2 regions of the Mesorhizobium sp. WSM1497 genome follow, and region 1 is predicted to be linked to the other one. Evidence: predicted binding sites of a transcription regulator. Region 1 holds the regulator's gene; the other holds the start of a gene.

What was found. The regulator PhoB, encoded in region 1, activates phosphate uptake and scavenging genes when phosphate is short. The targets are predictions, from matches to a motif close to TGTCATNNANCTGTCAT.
Region 2: A9K65_RS26125 (LTA synthase family protein) is a predicted target of PhoB. The motif match lies at 5,559-5,575, and genes of this name have one in related genera.

The regions. Positions count from the first base shown of each region.
Region 1 is NZ_CP021070.1:1,481,415-1,488,869, reverse strand. Features, by position in the region: gene A9K65_RS07305 (CHASE domain-containing protein) at 1-257, opposite strand, end outside; gene A9K65_RS07300 (ATP-binding cassette domain-containing protein) at 385-1,185, opposite strand; gene A9K65_RS07295 (sugar ABC transporter permease) at 1,197-2,549, opposite strand; gene xylF (D-xylose ABC transporter substrate-binding protein) at 2,692-3,732, opposite strand; gene A9K65_RS07285 (ROK family protein) at 4,002-5,249, shown strand; gene phoB (phosphate regulon transcriptional regulator PhoB) at 5,266-5,955, opposite strand; gene phoU (phosphate signaling complex protein PhoU) at 5,972-6,679, opposite strand; gene pstB (phosphate ABC transporter ATP-binding protein PstB) at 6,706-7,455, opposite strand, start outside.
Region 2 is NZ_CP021070.1:5,302,726-5,310,180, reverse strand. Features, by position in the region: gene rplI (50S ribosomal protein L9) at 1-461, opposite strand, end outside; gene rpsR (30S ribosomal protein S18) at 680-928, opposite strand; gene rpsF (30S ribosomal protein S6) at 928-1,428, opposite strand; gene A9K65_RS26130 (pilus assembly protein) at 1,880-3,541, shown strand; gene A9K65_RS26125 (LTA synthase family protein) at 3,589-5,520, opposite strand; gene fabD (ACP S-malonyltransferase) at 5,798-6,739, shown strand; gene fabG (3-oxoacyl-[acyl-carrier-protein] reductase) at 6,800-7,455, shown strand, end outside.

The DNA of each region.
Region 1 (7,455 bases):
ACATCGAGCGCGGTGAAGAAGGCCTTGAACTCATTGCGAGAAATATCGCCATTGCGGGCGTCGAACAGGGCCTGCGTCGAGCGCAGCAGCGACAGATGCAGGTCGATGCGGCTCTCGATCCGGTTGAGCGCATCGTCGGCAGTCGCCTCGAACTTGATGCGCGCGGCTTCCTGCGTGGCGAAGTAGGCAAAACCTGCCATCACCATGCTGATCAGCGCGACGGCGATAAAGGCGATGATCGGGAAAAGCTTCTTCAACGGATCGTGCGGTCCCTGAGCAATGTCGGACCTTTATGCGCAAGTCGCCCTGCCAACACAATGCCAAGGCCAAGCCATCCCTACGGCTGGCATATCACGTGTCCGGCAACCGCGATCTGGCTTGATCTCAGGCCGCGATCTTCAGCGCGCCCGGTCCGGGAATGGCGCCTGGCGGGCATTTGCCCAGAATGATCATGCCCAGCACCTCATCCTGGGTGACATCAGTGGTGCGGGCGGTGCCGACCACCTGGCCGTTCTTCATGACGCAGACCCGGTCGGCAAGCTCGAACACATCGTGGATGTCGTGGCTGATCAGGAAGATGCCGATGCCGTCGGACTTCAGCTGCTTGACCAGTTCGCCGACCTGCGCCGTTTCCTGCGGACCAAGTGCGGCCGTCGGCTCGTCCATGATCAGGATGCGGGCGTTGAACAGGATCGCACGCGCGATCGCCACCGATTGCCGCTGGCCGCCCGACAGCTTGATCACCGGCTCCTTGAAACGCTGGAACCGGGGATTGAGCCGACCCATCACCTTGCGCGCCTCGGCCTCCATGGCAACGTCGTCGAGCGTGCCCCAGGCGGTCATCAACTCGCGGCCGAGGAACAGATTGGCGGCGGCGTCGACATTGTCGGCCAACGCCAGCGTCTGGTAGATCGTCTCGATGCCGTATTTCTTGGCGTCGCGCGGGTTGGAGATCGATGCCTCCTCGCCGTTGACGAAGATCTGGCCCGAATCGCGCTTGTAGGCGCCGGACAGGATCTTGATCAATGTCGACTTGCCGGCGCCATTATGGCCAAGCAGCGCCACGACCTCGCCGGGGAAAAGATCGATCGAGGCGTCGTCGACGGCGCGGATGCCGCCAAACGCGATCGAGATGTTCCTCATGTCGATCAGCGCGGTGGCTGCAGGAGCAGTCTTGTCAGTCATGGCATGCCCTCCTAGACGCGCTTGCGATAGACGGTGTCGAGCCACACGGCGATCACCAGTACGGCGCCGACGACGATGCTCTGCAGCGGCGAGTCGACACCAAGCAGCACCATGCCGGACTGCAGCGACTGCATCAGCAGGGCGCCGAGCGTGGCGCCGATGATCGTTCCCGACCCGCCGGCTAGCGATGTGCCACCGATCACGGCGGCTGCAATGACGAGCAGCTCGTCGAGCGTTCCAAGCACGTTGGTGGCCGAATTCTGCCGGGCCGACGAGATCGCCGCGGCAATCGTGGCCAGCACGCCCATGATCATGAACACCTTCATGGTGATCCAGCGCGTGTTGATGCCGGCGAGATTGGCCGCCTCGGGATTGCCGCCGATGGCGAAGACATAGCGGCCGAAACGGGTGCGGTTGGTGATGAAGGTCATGACCAGCCCGACGGCGACCGCCATCAGCACCGGTATGGCGATACCGTGGGCGATGAACAGGCCGCCTTCGGGAACGGTGATGTTGTTGGCGGCCGCATATCTGTTCACGATGCCGATCGGCCAGGGGTAGGAGTTGGCGAGCCAAACCGCACCCATGATGGCGCCGCAGGTGACGACACCGAGCAGCGCCTCGGCCCAGATCGGACGTAGCGGAAAACGGAAACGCTTGCGCTGCACCCGCCCGTTGAACAGCCCAAACACCACGGCGAGGCAGGCGACGATCCCGACAACCCAGCTCCAGGTTGCGCCGATCGATCCCGCCGGCCCGCCGCCCATCAGCTGAAAGGTGGCGTTAAGCGGCGCCACGGTCTGGCCTGATGTGACCCACCAGGCAGCACCGCGCCAGACCAGCAGGCCGCCCAGCGTCACGATAAAGGCGGGCACTTCGAGATAGGCGATGACGAAGCCTTGAAAGGCGCCGATCAACAGGCCGAGCGCCAGGCCGATGACCAGCGCCAGGACCCAGATCCACGGATTGCCGAGTTCGAGCCCGACAAAACGCACCAGGAAATGCACCTGGGCAAACCCCATCACCATGCCGATCAGGCCCTCGGCGGAACCGACCGACAGGTCGATGTTGCGCATGACGATGACCAGCACCATGCCGCAGGCCATGATGGCGACCGCGGATGTCTGCACCGACAGGTTCCACAGATTGCGCGGCGTGAGAAAGGTGCGGCTGTCGAAATCGAGCGGGTTGACGCCGAGGCGCAGGCTGGAAATGACATGCAGCCCAATCCAGATGACCAGCAGCGCGCCGATCATGCCGATCATCCGGGTGTCGATCTCGGTCGCCTTCAGGAACCGGGCGACGGCGCCGAGTTCCGACGCGCGCGCCGTATCGGCCTGCGGGTTGGACGTCGTGTCGGTCATGATTTCCTCCCACCGGCTGGCCGTCTGACGCGCATGCCGGAGCCCAGCCTAGAAGCTATCCGCATGATGCGGAAACACAATTCTTTGAGAAAACGCCGCGGCTTTTGGGCCGCGGCGTTCAGATATTTCGAAGTGGTCCGGATCAGTTACAGGCCGCGACGGTGCCGGCAGCGACACCCGCGCAGACTTCGTCCTTCTTGATCCAGCCAGCGTCGATGACGACGTTGAGATTGTCCTTGGTGATGGCAACCGGGGTCAGGAACAGCGACTTGACGGTGTTGCCGCCCGGCGTCGTGAAGTCCTTGGCGCCGGCGATGTCGCTCGTCTTCTTGCCGTCGGCCAGTTGCGAGGCGATCTCGGCGGCATTCTTGCCGAGCTCGCGCGCGTCCTTCCACACCGAGACGGTTTGCGTGCCCAGGGCGATGCGGTTCAGCGCGGCGTGGTCGCCGTCCTGCCCCGAGACCGGCACGGTGCCGGCCAAGCCTTGAGCCGTCAGCGCCGCGACGACGCCACCGGCAGTGCCGTCATTGGCCGCGACCACCGCGTCGACCTTGTTGTCGTTGGCGGTCAGGAACTGTTCCATGTTCTTCTGGGCGTTGGCGGGCAGCCAGCCATCCGTGTAGGCTTCGCCGACATTCTTGATCTTGCCGCTGTCAATGGCTTCCTTGAGCACTTCCATTGAGCCCGAGAACAGGAAGTCGGCATTGGGATCGGCACCGGAGCCCTTGATGAAGACGTAGTTGCCTTCCGGCTTGACCTTGAACACTTCGCGGGCCTGCATGCGGCCGACTTCCTTGTTGTCGAAGGTCAGATAGAAAACATCCTTGTTCTCGATCAACCGGTCATAGCCGACGACCGGAATGCCTTCGTCCAGCGCCTTCTGCACGGCCGGGCCGATGGCCGAAGCATCCTGCGCCAGGATGATCAGGGAATTGGCGCCCTGCGAGATCAGGCTTTCGACGTCGGTAAGCTGCTTGCCGGGATTGGACTGCGCATCGGCGGAGATGTACTTGTCGCCGGCGGCCTCGATCGCCGTCTTCATGGCGGCCTCGTCGGTCTTCCAGCGTTCCTCCTGGAAGTTGGACCACGAAACGCCGACGACTTTGTCCTTCGCCTGCGCGACAGACGCGAGCGTCAGCGACATGGCGGCACCCGCCAGGATGGCGGCTGTGAATCTTTTCATATTATCCTCCCTGCGCCGCGTATGGCGCGACCAAACTGGCCCGAGGGCCGGCACAGAGGCCCTATTTTTTCGAGCCTCGAAAAAATACTGGGCCAACGCCCGAACGCTGTCAACATCGATTCTGATGGATTTTGATGTCGTTTCGAATTTTTTTCGGGCCTCGGAATAAATAAATGACACGGCGCGCGGCTTCTGCCAGTATTTGACCGCGTCACCGACAGCGTTCCAGGGCAGGAAGAACCGCGGCGACCGGGAGGATATGAAAGAGCATGTCGGTCGGAATCCGCCACGACGATTTGCGCCGCCGCAACCGCGCGATGGTGATCGCGGCGGTGCGCCGCGCCGGACAGCCGTCGCGCACCGAGATCGCCGCAACCACAAGCCTCAGCCATTCGACGATCTCGGCGATCTCATCCGACCTGATCGTCGCAGGCATCCTGACCGAAAGCAAGCCGAGCGAGGCCGGCTCGCTCAAACGCGGCCGTCCGCAGGTCGGCCTCAGCCTCAATCCAGAAGCGGCCGCGGTAATGACCGTGGTGCTGTCGCTGAACTTCCTCTCGGTCGCCGTCATCGACTATGCCGGCCAGGTAATATCCGAGGAACAGCGTCGGCTCGACACGCTGACGATGTCGCGCGACTCGCTGATCGGTGAGTGCACGGCAATCGTGCGGCGCCGCCTGGAGGATCCCGACCTGGACGTGCGCAGCGTCGCTCGTATCGCGCTGGCCGTCCAGGGCATCACCGACACCCGTGCCCGCGCCATGCTGTGGTCGCCGATCACGCCGCACACCGACATCGCCTTCGCCGACATATTCGAAGAGGAGTTCGGCATCCCCGCCATTATGGAGAACGACTGCAACATGATGGCGGTGGCGCTGCGCTGGCGCGACCCCGATCGTTACCGCGACGATTTCATCGCCATCCTCCTGTCGCACGGCATCGGCATGGGGCTGGTGCTGAAGGGCGAATTGTTCACCGGCACCCATTCCTCGGGCGGCGAATTCGGCCACATGATCCATCGGCCGAACGGCGCGCTGTGTCGCTGCGGACGGCGCGGCTGCGTCGAAGCCTATGCCGGCAATTATGCCATCTGGCGCAACGCGCGGCAGATGGGCGAGGATGCAGAGCCCGTCGCCGATGTCAGCGACGCCGACATACGCGCCCTGGCTGCTGCCGCCCGCGAAAGGGACGGGCCCGAACGGGAAGCCTATCGCAAGGCCGGCGAAGCGCTCGGCTACGGCCTCGGCAGCCTGTTTGCGCTGATCGATCCGGCGCCGGTCGCCATGGTCGGCGTCAGCGCCGCCGCCTTCGACCTGATCGAGCCGGCATTGCGGCAAGCGATTGCCCAGACCGCCGGCGGCCAGCATTCCAAGTCGATTTCCTTCGACACCGAGCCGAACGAACTGCCGCTGATCCGCGAAGGCTGCGCCATGCGGGCGCTGATCTTCGTCGATCAGGAGATTTTTGCGCCGGGCGTGCAGGCGAGATCCGGTCTCGGCGGCAAGAACGTGGCGTGAGTTCAAACGAGGGAGTTCAGTCCTCGCGAATGGCGTAACCCGCCCCACGGATGGTGCGGATGACATCGGGCATACGGCCGTTGTTGACCGCCTTGCGCAGCCGGCCGACATGCACATCGACCGTGCGTTCGTCGATGTAGATCGTCTCGCCCCAGACATTGTCGAGCAGTTGGCTGCGCGAGAACACGCGGCCTGGATGGCGCATCATGAATTCAAGCAGGCGGAATTCCGTCGGCCCGAGCCGGATCTCGCTCTTCTTGCGATAGACACGGTGCGATTCGCGATCGAGCACGATATCGCCGACCTTGAGCACGCTGGACAGCACTTCCGGCTTGGCCCGGCGCAGCAGCGCCTTGACCCTGGCCATGAACTCCGGCGTCGAGAAAGGCTTGACCAGATAGTCGTCGGCACCGGTCGAGAGGCCGCGCACGCGGTCGCTTTCCTCGCCTCGCGCGGTCAGCATGATGATCGGCAGCCGCTCGGTCTCGGGACGCATCCTTAGCCGGCGGCAGAGTTCGATACCGGAAACCGCAGGCACCATCCAGTCGAGCACCAGAAGGTCTGGAACGTTCTCCTGCAGCCGGATTTCGGCCTCGTCGCCGCGCGTCACCACTTCGACCTGATAACCTTCGGATTCGAGATTGTAGCGGAGCAGCACGCCTAGCGGCTCCTCATCCTCCACCACCATGATGCGTGGCGCGATCATCGGCTGGTCACCCCTGTCATGCCGCTGGCGCGGACATTGCCGTCTCGTCCTGCTTCGGACGATTGGCTGGTAACTGCGTGCCGGTCAAAACATAATAGGCATTTTCGGCGATGTTGGTCACGTGGTCGCCGATCCGCTCGAGGTTCTTGGCGCAAAACAACAGGTGCGTGCACGCCGTGATGTTGCGCGGATCTTCCATCATGTAGGTCAGCAGTTCGCGGAACACCGATGTGTATTTGACGTCGATGCGTTCATCATTGTTTCTGAGCGTGGCAAGCGCTGCCGCGTCAGCGGCGGCATACTCGTCGACGACCCCCTGCACCTGGATCAGCACCAGCTGCGCCATTGCGTCGATCGAATGCGAAAGGTCGTGCGGCGTGACGCTCAGCCCGACAGTGCCGACGCGCTTGGCGATGTTCTTGGCAAGGTCCCCGATGCGCTCGAGGTCGCCGGCCATGCGGATCGAACCGACCACCGCACGCAGATCGTTGGCCATCGGCTGGCGCTTGGCGATCAGCGTGATGGCACGATCGTCCAGCTCGCGCTGGCGTGCATCCATGATGGCGTCATCGGAAACCACCCGCTGCGCCAGCGCATTGTCCGAATTGAGCAAAGCCCTGGTCGAGCCACCGACCATCGAGCGGGCGAGATCGCCCATGTCGCGGATCAGCTGGCTGATCTGCTCCAGATCCTCATCGAAAGATGCGACGGTATGTTCACCCATGATCTTCGTCCCTCATATGCCTGAGATCAGCCGAACCGGCCGGTGATGTAGTCCTGGGTGCGTTTGTCGTCGGGGGTGGTGAACATCTTGTCGGTGGCGCCCTCCTCGACCAGATAGCCAAGATGGAACATCGCGGTGCGCTGCGACACGCGCGCTGCCTGCTGCATCGAATGCGTGACGATGACGATCGTATAGTTCTGACGCAGTTCGTCGATCAGTTCCTCGACGCGAGCGGTGGCGATCGGGTCGAGCGCCGAACACGGTTCGTCCATCAGGATCACCTCGGGCGACACGGCGATGGCGCGTGCAATGCACAGGCGCTGCTGCTGGCCACCGGAAAGACCCGTGCCAGGTTCCTGCAAACGGTCCTTGACCTCGTTCCAGATCGCCGCCTTCTTCAGGCTGGACTCGACGATCTGATCCATGTCGGCCTTGCGCTTGGCCAATCCGTGGATGCGCGGCCCATAGGCGACGTTCTCGTAGATCGACTTTGGGAACGGATTGGGTTTCTGGAACACCATGCCGACGCGCGCCCTGAGTTCGACGACATCGATGTTCTTGTCGTAGATGTCCTCTTCGTCGAGCGTTATCTTGCCGGTTACCCGTGCTGAATCGATGGTGTCGTTCATGCGATTGAGGCAGCGCAGGAAGGTGGACTTGCCGCAGCCGGAGGGGCCGATCAGCGCCGTCACCTGGTTCAGGCGGACGTCGAGATCGACGTCGAACAGCGCCTGCTTCTCGCCGTAGAACACGCCGACCTTGTCGCCGCGCATTTT
Region 2 (7,455 bases), 2.8 Mb from region 1:
TGGCGCTCGGCTTCGTCGGCCGTGCGGGCGATGTTGAGCGTGACGGTGACCTCGACTTCCGGATGCAGCGCGATCGCCACATTGGTGACGCCGATGGTCTTGATCGGCTGGTTGAGCAGGATCTGGTTGCGGTTGATCGAAAAACCTTCCGCCGTCAGCAGATCGGCGATGTCGCGGGTCGAAACGGAACCGTAAAGCTGACCGGTTTCGCCGGCGGAGCGAACGGCGATGAAGCTCTTGCCGTCGAGCTTTTCAGCGACCTGGGCCGCTTCCGACTTGCGCTCGAGGTTGCGGGCTTCAAGCTGGGCGCGCTGGCCTTCGAACTTCTTCTTGTTGGCTTCGTTGGCGCGCAGCGCCTTGCCCTGCGGCAGCAGGAAGTTACGGGCGAAGCCGTCCTTGACCTTGACGGTATCGCCCATCTGGCCGAGGCGGGAAACGCGTTCGAGAAGAATGACGTCCATGGATTTGTTCCTTTGGTTGGACGCCAATCGATCGATGAGATCGGCGCCGAATGTCTTGGGAACAGGTCAGGAAGCTTGAGCGCCTTTGGCGCTGGTGTCGCTGTCCTGCCTGTGCGGCAGTTAGAGGTTTTGACCTCAACCCGGGATTTGATGTTCAACCCTGCGGCGCCCGTCGCCGTGGGAGAAGAGCGGGCGGCGAACCGCCCGCATTTGAGATATTAGCGAACCACGTAGGGCAGCAGGCCGAGGAAGCGGGCGCGCTTGATCGCCTTGGCGAGTTCGCGCTGCTTCTTCTGGCTGACGGCGGTGATGCGCGACGGCACGATCTTGCCACGCTCGGAAATGTAGCGCTGCAGCAGACGCACGTCCTTGTAGTCGATCTTGGGCGCGTTGGCGCCGGAGAACGGGCAGGTCTTGCGGCGGCGATGGAACGGGCGCCGGGTCGGGATCTGATTGATGTCGACCATTATTCTGCACCCCCTTCAAAGCCTTCGCGCGGACGGCGCGGACCACGATCGGCACCGGCGTCGCCGAACGAGCGCGGGGGACGATCGCCACGGTCGCCGCGATCACGATCGCCGAACGAACGCGGACCACGATCGCCACGGTCACGGTCGCCGAAGCCGCCGCGTTCCGAGCGCTCTTCGCGCTTCTGCATCATGGCCGACGGGCCTTCCTCATGCGCCTCGACCTTGATGGTCAGGAAACGCAACACGTCTTCGGACAGGCCCATCTGGCGCTCCATCTCGTTGAGCGCGGCCGCCGGGCAATTCAGGTCCATCAGCGTGTAGTAAGCCTTCCGGTTCTTGTTGACCCGGTAGGTGAGGGACTTCAGTCCCCAGTTCTCGACCCGGCCGACGGACCCGCCATTTGCGGAGATGACACCCTTGTACTGTTCGACAAGCGCATCGACCTGCTGCTGCGAGAGGTCCTGCCGGGCAAGAAACACATGTTCGTAAAGAGCCATTATGTCTTATGCCTTTCTTCGTTTCTCTCCCGGTTCCCGGCGGCAAAAGCCTCTGCAACTTCTCTGACCCGCAAACCCTCGAGGGGCAGGGGGAAGAAAGGAGCATGACGAGACGGTCGAGAGCGGAGACACGGGAGGCGGAAGCACTTCCGGCTTCACACGAAGGTTCTGAAAAACCTCCGGCCCTCCGTTCAGCCCCCAGCAAGGACCGGCAGATTGCGGGCGTCTATACAGCAATCCGGCCGCAAAGCAAGGGCAAGCGGCATTCCCGTGTGTCGCAGGCGACGATCGGGAGCAGCAACGGCCGGAGTCGTGGTTTCCGGCAACCACGTCTTAACCACACCAGCAGGTTGTGTGGAGTTGAAGCCTGGCCGTCAACGGTCGATTCATCATGGAAGGCGCAAAAGCCCGGACAACCGCGCAAAAGCGGCAAGCATTTCCGGGGGTAAGGATGCTTCTCAACAAATTCTGGCGCTCGAAGAGCGGCAATTTCACGCTTGTGCTGGGACTGGGTTTGCCGGTCATCCTGACGGCAGTCGCTTTCGCAACCGATGTCTCGACCCTTATGCGGGCCAAGAGCAATTTGCAGAACGCTCTCGATTCGGCAAACCTTGCTTCTTCGCACCTTGGCGATCTCGACATCACCCGCAATGACGCTTTCAACCGCTATTTCCAGGCCAACATCGTCGGTCATGGCGAGCTCGACAATGCGCAGGCGACGTTGACTGTCGACAAGGGCGTCAACTTCGTCAAGACCAAGGCGGTTGCCTCGGCGGACGTCCATCTCAACTTCGCCTTCCTGTTCGGCGACAGCAAGCACATCGTGGTCGATGCCTCGGCGGTCGAATCGAACAACCAGCTCGAAGTCGTGCTGGTGCTGGACAACACCGGCTCGATGGCCGGCGCGCGGATGACGGCGCTGAGGACGGCGACAAAATCGTTGCTCGACACGCTCGAAGCGGCGAAATCGCCAACGCGCAAGATCCGCGCCTCGCTGGTTCCTTTCGTGACGGCCGTCAACGTCAATGGCGACGGCTTCGACCCGTCCTGGATCGACATGGACGGCAAGTCGTCAACCAACGGCGTCAATTTTCCCGTCATCGACGGCAAGCGGCCGAACCACATGGCGCTTTTCAAACAGCTCAAGAAGACCGGATGGGCCGATGCCGGATGGAATGGCACCGGATGGAAAGGTTGCGTCGAGGCGCGGCCAGGCGCTTACAATATCTCCGACACGCCACCCGACCCGGCCAAGCCCGACACGCTGTTCGTGCCCTACTTTGCGCCGGATGATCCCGAAGACGCCCAGAAGCCGTCTGGCTCCTATGGCAATTCGGATAAATACTACAACAACTCCTATCTCAACGATGTCAGCGACAAAACCAGGCTTGCCCAGTCGGGCATCAACATTCTGGGCATCGATCTCAGCAACCTGCTCGGCAATCTCATCGAACTTCTGTCGCCCGATGACAGGGATGCCAGGGAAAAGATCGCCAAATATGTTGCGCCCGCCAAGGAACTCATCACCGAGATCGGCTCTCCCGTCACTGTCGGCCCGAACCGTGCGTGTCCGACCCCGGTGGTCCCCCTGACCGACGACTTTGACAAGCTCCGCAAGGCGGCCAGTCAGATGACCGAGTGGAATGGCTCGGGTACCAATGTCTCCGAGGGCCTGTCGTGGGGTATGCGCGTGCTGTCGCCCGCCGCGCCCTACACCGACGGAGCGCCGTGGAAGACGCCTGGGATCAGCAAGATCGTGCTGTTGCTCACCGACGGCGAGAACGTCGTCTATGGCGCCAGCGAACAAGAATCGACAAAGTCGGATTACACATCCTATGGCTATCTGGCTGGCGGCCGCTTCGGATCGGACAACCAGACGACCGCTGCGCGCAATGTCGACGGCTGGACCAAAAACGTTTGCACGCAATTGAAGAACGAGGGCGTGCAGATCTACACCATGGTGCTGCAATCCGACACCGCAGCCAACCGTGCACTTTACAGCGCCTGCGCCTCGGATCCGAGCAACTATTATGCCGTCAACGATCCGACCAAACTGCCGAACGTGTTCCTTCAGATCGCCAACAACTTCACGAAGCTGCAATTGACGAACTGAACACGCGACCCGAGACGGACCAGCAGGCTCTGAGGAAATCGCTGGCCTCAACTCGTATGGGCGGCGACAATCTTGTCGACCGTTTCGGGGAAGAAGTCGGGTGCCGCGTGGCGTTTGCCGAACATCATATCGTACTGCAGCAGGCGGAAATCGCGGATCGCCGGATCGATCTCCTTCTGCCGCGCCCAATCGGGCGTGGCCTCGCCAGCCGGCGTCAGCAGCAAATTGCGGTCGACGACACGGTAGTGTTCGCTCATCTCGCCCAGGAAGCCGGTGTAGTAGGGATGGCTGATGCCGGCCGTCTTCAGGATATGATAGGGCAGGAAGGCCGGGCTGACGGCGCCCATGTGCTCAGCTGGCCCGGTGCGGTTCGACCAGATGACCAGCGGCGTCTCATGATGCTCGAGGGCAGCCTCGGGCGACGCTTCCTTGCGCGGCGCGACATTGTCCTTCAGGAAGCCGGTTTCGACATAGACCGGCCCGAGCGGCGGCAGATGGTCGCCGAAGAAGGCGATCACGGTTGGGCGGGAGCGTGTCTTTGCCCATTCGACGAGGCGTTCGAGACCGCGATCGGCATCGGCTGAGCCTTCGGCGTAGCTGAGCAGCGATTCGCGCGCCCACTGGCTGATCGGCGCCTGCACCCTGTGCGTGGGACTGTAATAGCGGTTCGGTTCGTAGGGACCGTGGTTTTGCAGGCTGACCGCAAAGAAGAACACCGGCTCTTCGCTGGCGTCGGCCTCGCTGATGATCTCGTCGGTCATCGCGGCATCCGATGCCAGTGGCCCGCGCTTTTGCATTGGCGGCAGCGTCTCTTCCGACTTGAAATCGTTGAAGCCGAAATCGGCGTAGACCGCGCCACGGTTCCAGAACCAGTTGGTGCCCGGATGGATGGCGCGCGCCCGATAACCCTGGCTCTTGAGGAAGGTTGCCAGCGACGGCGTCGGCGTGCGCACATATTGCTGGTAGGGGATGCTGCCGGCCGGCAGGAACGCGTTGGAGAAGCCGGTCAGCGCCTCGAACTCGATATTGGCGGTCATGCCGCCGAACTCCGGCGAGAACATCGAGCCGGAGCGCAGCGCCCGCACATTGGGGATCGGATCGGGCGTGATGGTGACGCCGGGCAGCTTGGTCGGGTCCCAGAAGGACTCGCTCATGACGATGATGATGTCAGGCTTCTCGGCCGGCACCGAGGCGGTCACATCGGGCCTGGCGATCGCCGCGATCGCCTTGTCGGAATAGCCCGGCGGCGCAGAGACATGCGCCATCGGCACATTGAGCGCAAAGGCCAGCGCAAAACCGTTGGAGGCATAGTTTTCCTTCTGGTCCCACATGATCGGGATGATCTGCAACCGGTCCCTGGTCCAGGAGAACGTGGCATAGTCCATGATCGAAACGAAGAAGGCGAGCAGCGGCACTGCCAGCGTCAGCCGCGCAAGGCGTCCCTTGCGGCTAAGTGCGGGAACCTTGCGGCGCCACATCCGCCAGCCATAGACGAGCAGCGACAGGCCGGCGACGATGCCGACGACCATCGCGAGCGCGGTCATCGGCCGGTCGCGCACCAAAAGCGGCAACAGCGCGAAGATCTGGCGGGCATAGAGGAAATCGGTCGGATAGAGCGGATCGCCGAGATAATGCGACTTCTGGTGGCCGACGAAGGCAAGCGATAGCGTCAGCGGCGCGACGATCATCAGGCTCTGATGGCTGCGGCCCAGCACCGCATCGAGGCCGATCAGGATCAGCGCGAACACGACGATGGTGGTCCAGCCCGGCTTGAGCGGCTGCAGGAAGAAGGAGACCGTGCCGGCAAAGTCGCCGCGCACGATCAGTTCGATGGCAAACACCAGGACGGCGGCGATCGCCAGGCTGATCAGCCCATAGCGCACGACCGGCCATCTCCTGCCCGGCAGATAGCCGGTGGAGGGGTCGTCTTCCAGGAACTGTGGCGCGGCCTTGCCGGCGCGTTTGTAACTCTTTGCCACTTTAACTTCCCCACCCAGCGACAAGCACGTCACTCGATTGTCATGGAATTGTCACGCAAAGCTAGCGCCTGTGGCCAAAATAAGAAGAGCCAGCAAACGAATCGTGAGCGGTTTTCATCAGGAGTGATCGCCAAAAAGCCTTTCGGAACAGGCACTCGGCGGATGAAGCTGCCGTCGAGCAGGGTCGAACCGGGCTTGACTTGGCGGCCTGCCTTGCGTCACAGGCAAGAAAAACTCGTCTATCAGGCAAGCAAAACCAGCCCTTGGGAGCCCGCGCATGGCCGTTGCATTCACCTTTCCTGGACAAGGCAGCCAGGCAGTCGGCATGGGCAAGGATCTCGCCGAGGCCTTTCCCGAGGCGCGCAGAATTTTCCAGGAAGTCGACGACGCGCTCGGCGAAAACCTGTCGAAGCTGATCTGGGAAGGGCCGGAAGAGACGTTGATGCTGACCGCCAACGCGCAGCCGGCGCTGATGGCGGTGTCGCTGGCCGCGATCCGGGCGCTAGAATCGCGCGGCTTCTCGCTGAAAGGCAAGGGCGCCTATGTCGCCGGTCATTCGCTGGGCGAATATTCGGCGCTCGCGGCCGCTGGCTTCGTTTCGGTTGCCGATGCCGCCAGGCTGCTGCGCATCCGCGGCAATGCCATGCAGGCGGCGGTGCCGGCCGGCGAGGGCGCCATGGCGGCGATCATCGGATTGGAACAGGCCGATGTCGAAGCAGCCTGCGCCGAGGCTGCCAAAGGCTCCGTCTGCCAGATCGCCAACGACAATGGCGGCGGCCAACTGGTCATTTCCGGCGCCAGGGCCGCGGTCGAACTGGCGGCGAAATTGTGCACTGAGAAAGGCGCCAAGCGCGCACTGATGCTGCAGGTGTCCGCGCCCTTCCATTCGGCGCTGATGGCGCCGGCCGCGAACGTCATGCGCGACGCACTCGCCGGTGTGACAAAGAATGCGCCGGTCGTTCCCGTCCTCTCCAATGTCACGGTCAGCCCGACCAGCGATCCGGACGAGATCGCCCGCCGCCTGGTCGAGCAGATAACCGGCCGCGTACGTTGGCGCGAGACCGTGGAGTGGTTCGGCGCAAATGGCGTCACCACGCTTTATGAGATTGGCGCCGGCAAGGTGCTTTCGGGATTGGCGCGGCGCATCAACCGCGACATCGCCACTGCGTCGGTCGGCTCAGCGGCTGAGGTCGAGGCGACGCTAGCAGCGCTTGCATAAAGCCCCATTTGATCCCATTCCCTGCAAAAGGGGTGTTCTCTTCTCAATCAGGAGACAAAAATGTTCGAATTGACTGGCCGCAAGGCGCTCGTCACCGGCGCATCGGGAGGCATCGGCGAGGCGATCGCCCGGATGCTGCATGCGCAAGGCGCGATCGTCGGCCTGCATGGCACCCGCGTCGAGAAACTGGAGGCGCTGGCTAGCGAGCTTGGCGACCGGGTCAAGCTGTTCCCGGCCAATTTGTCCAACCGTGACGAGGTCAAGGCGCTCGGCCAGAAAGCCGAGGCCGATCTCGAAGGCGTCGACATCCTGGTCAACAACGCCGGCATCACCAAGGACGGGCTGTTCGTGCGCATGTCGGATGCCGATTGGGACAGCGTGATCGAGGTCAATCTGACCGCCGTTTTCCGGCTCACCCGCGAACTCACCCATCCGATGATGCGCCGCCGCCATGGCCGCATCATCAACATCACCTCGGTGGTCGGCGTGACCGGCAATCCCGGCCAGACCAATTACTGCGCCTCCAAGGCCGGCATGATCGGCTTCTCCAAGTCGCTGGCGCAGGAGATCGCCACCCGCAACATCACCGTTAACTGCGTTGCACCAGGCTTCATCGAATCGGCAATGACCGACAAGCTCAACGATAAGCAGAAAGAGGCGATCATGGCGGCGATCCCGACGCGGCGCATGGGCACCAGCGTCGAAGTCGCGTCCGC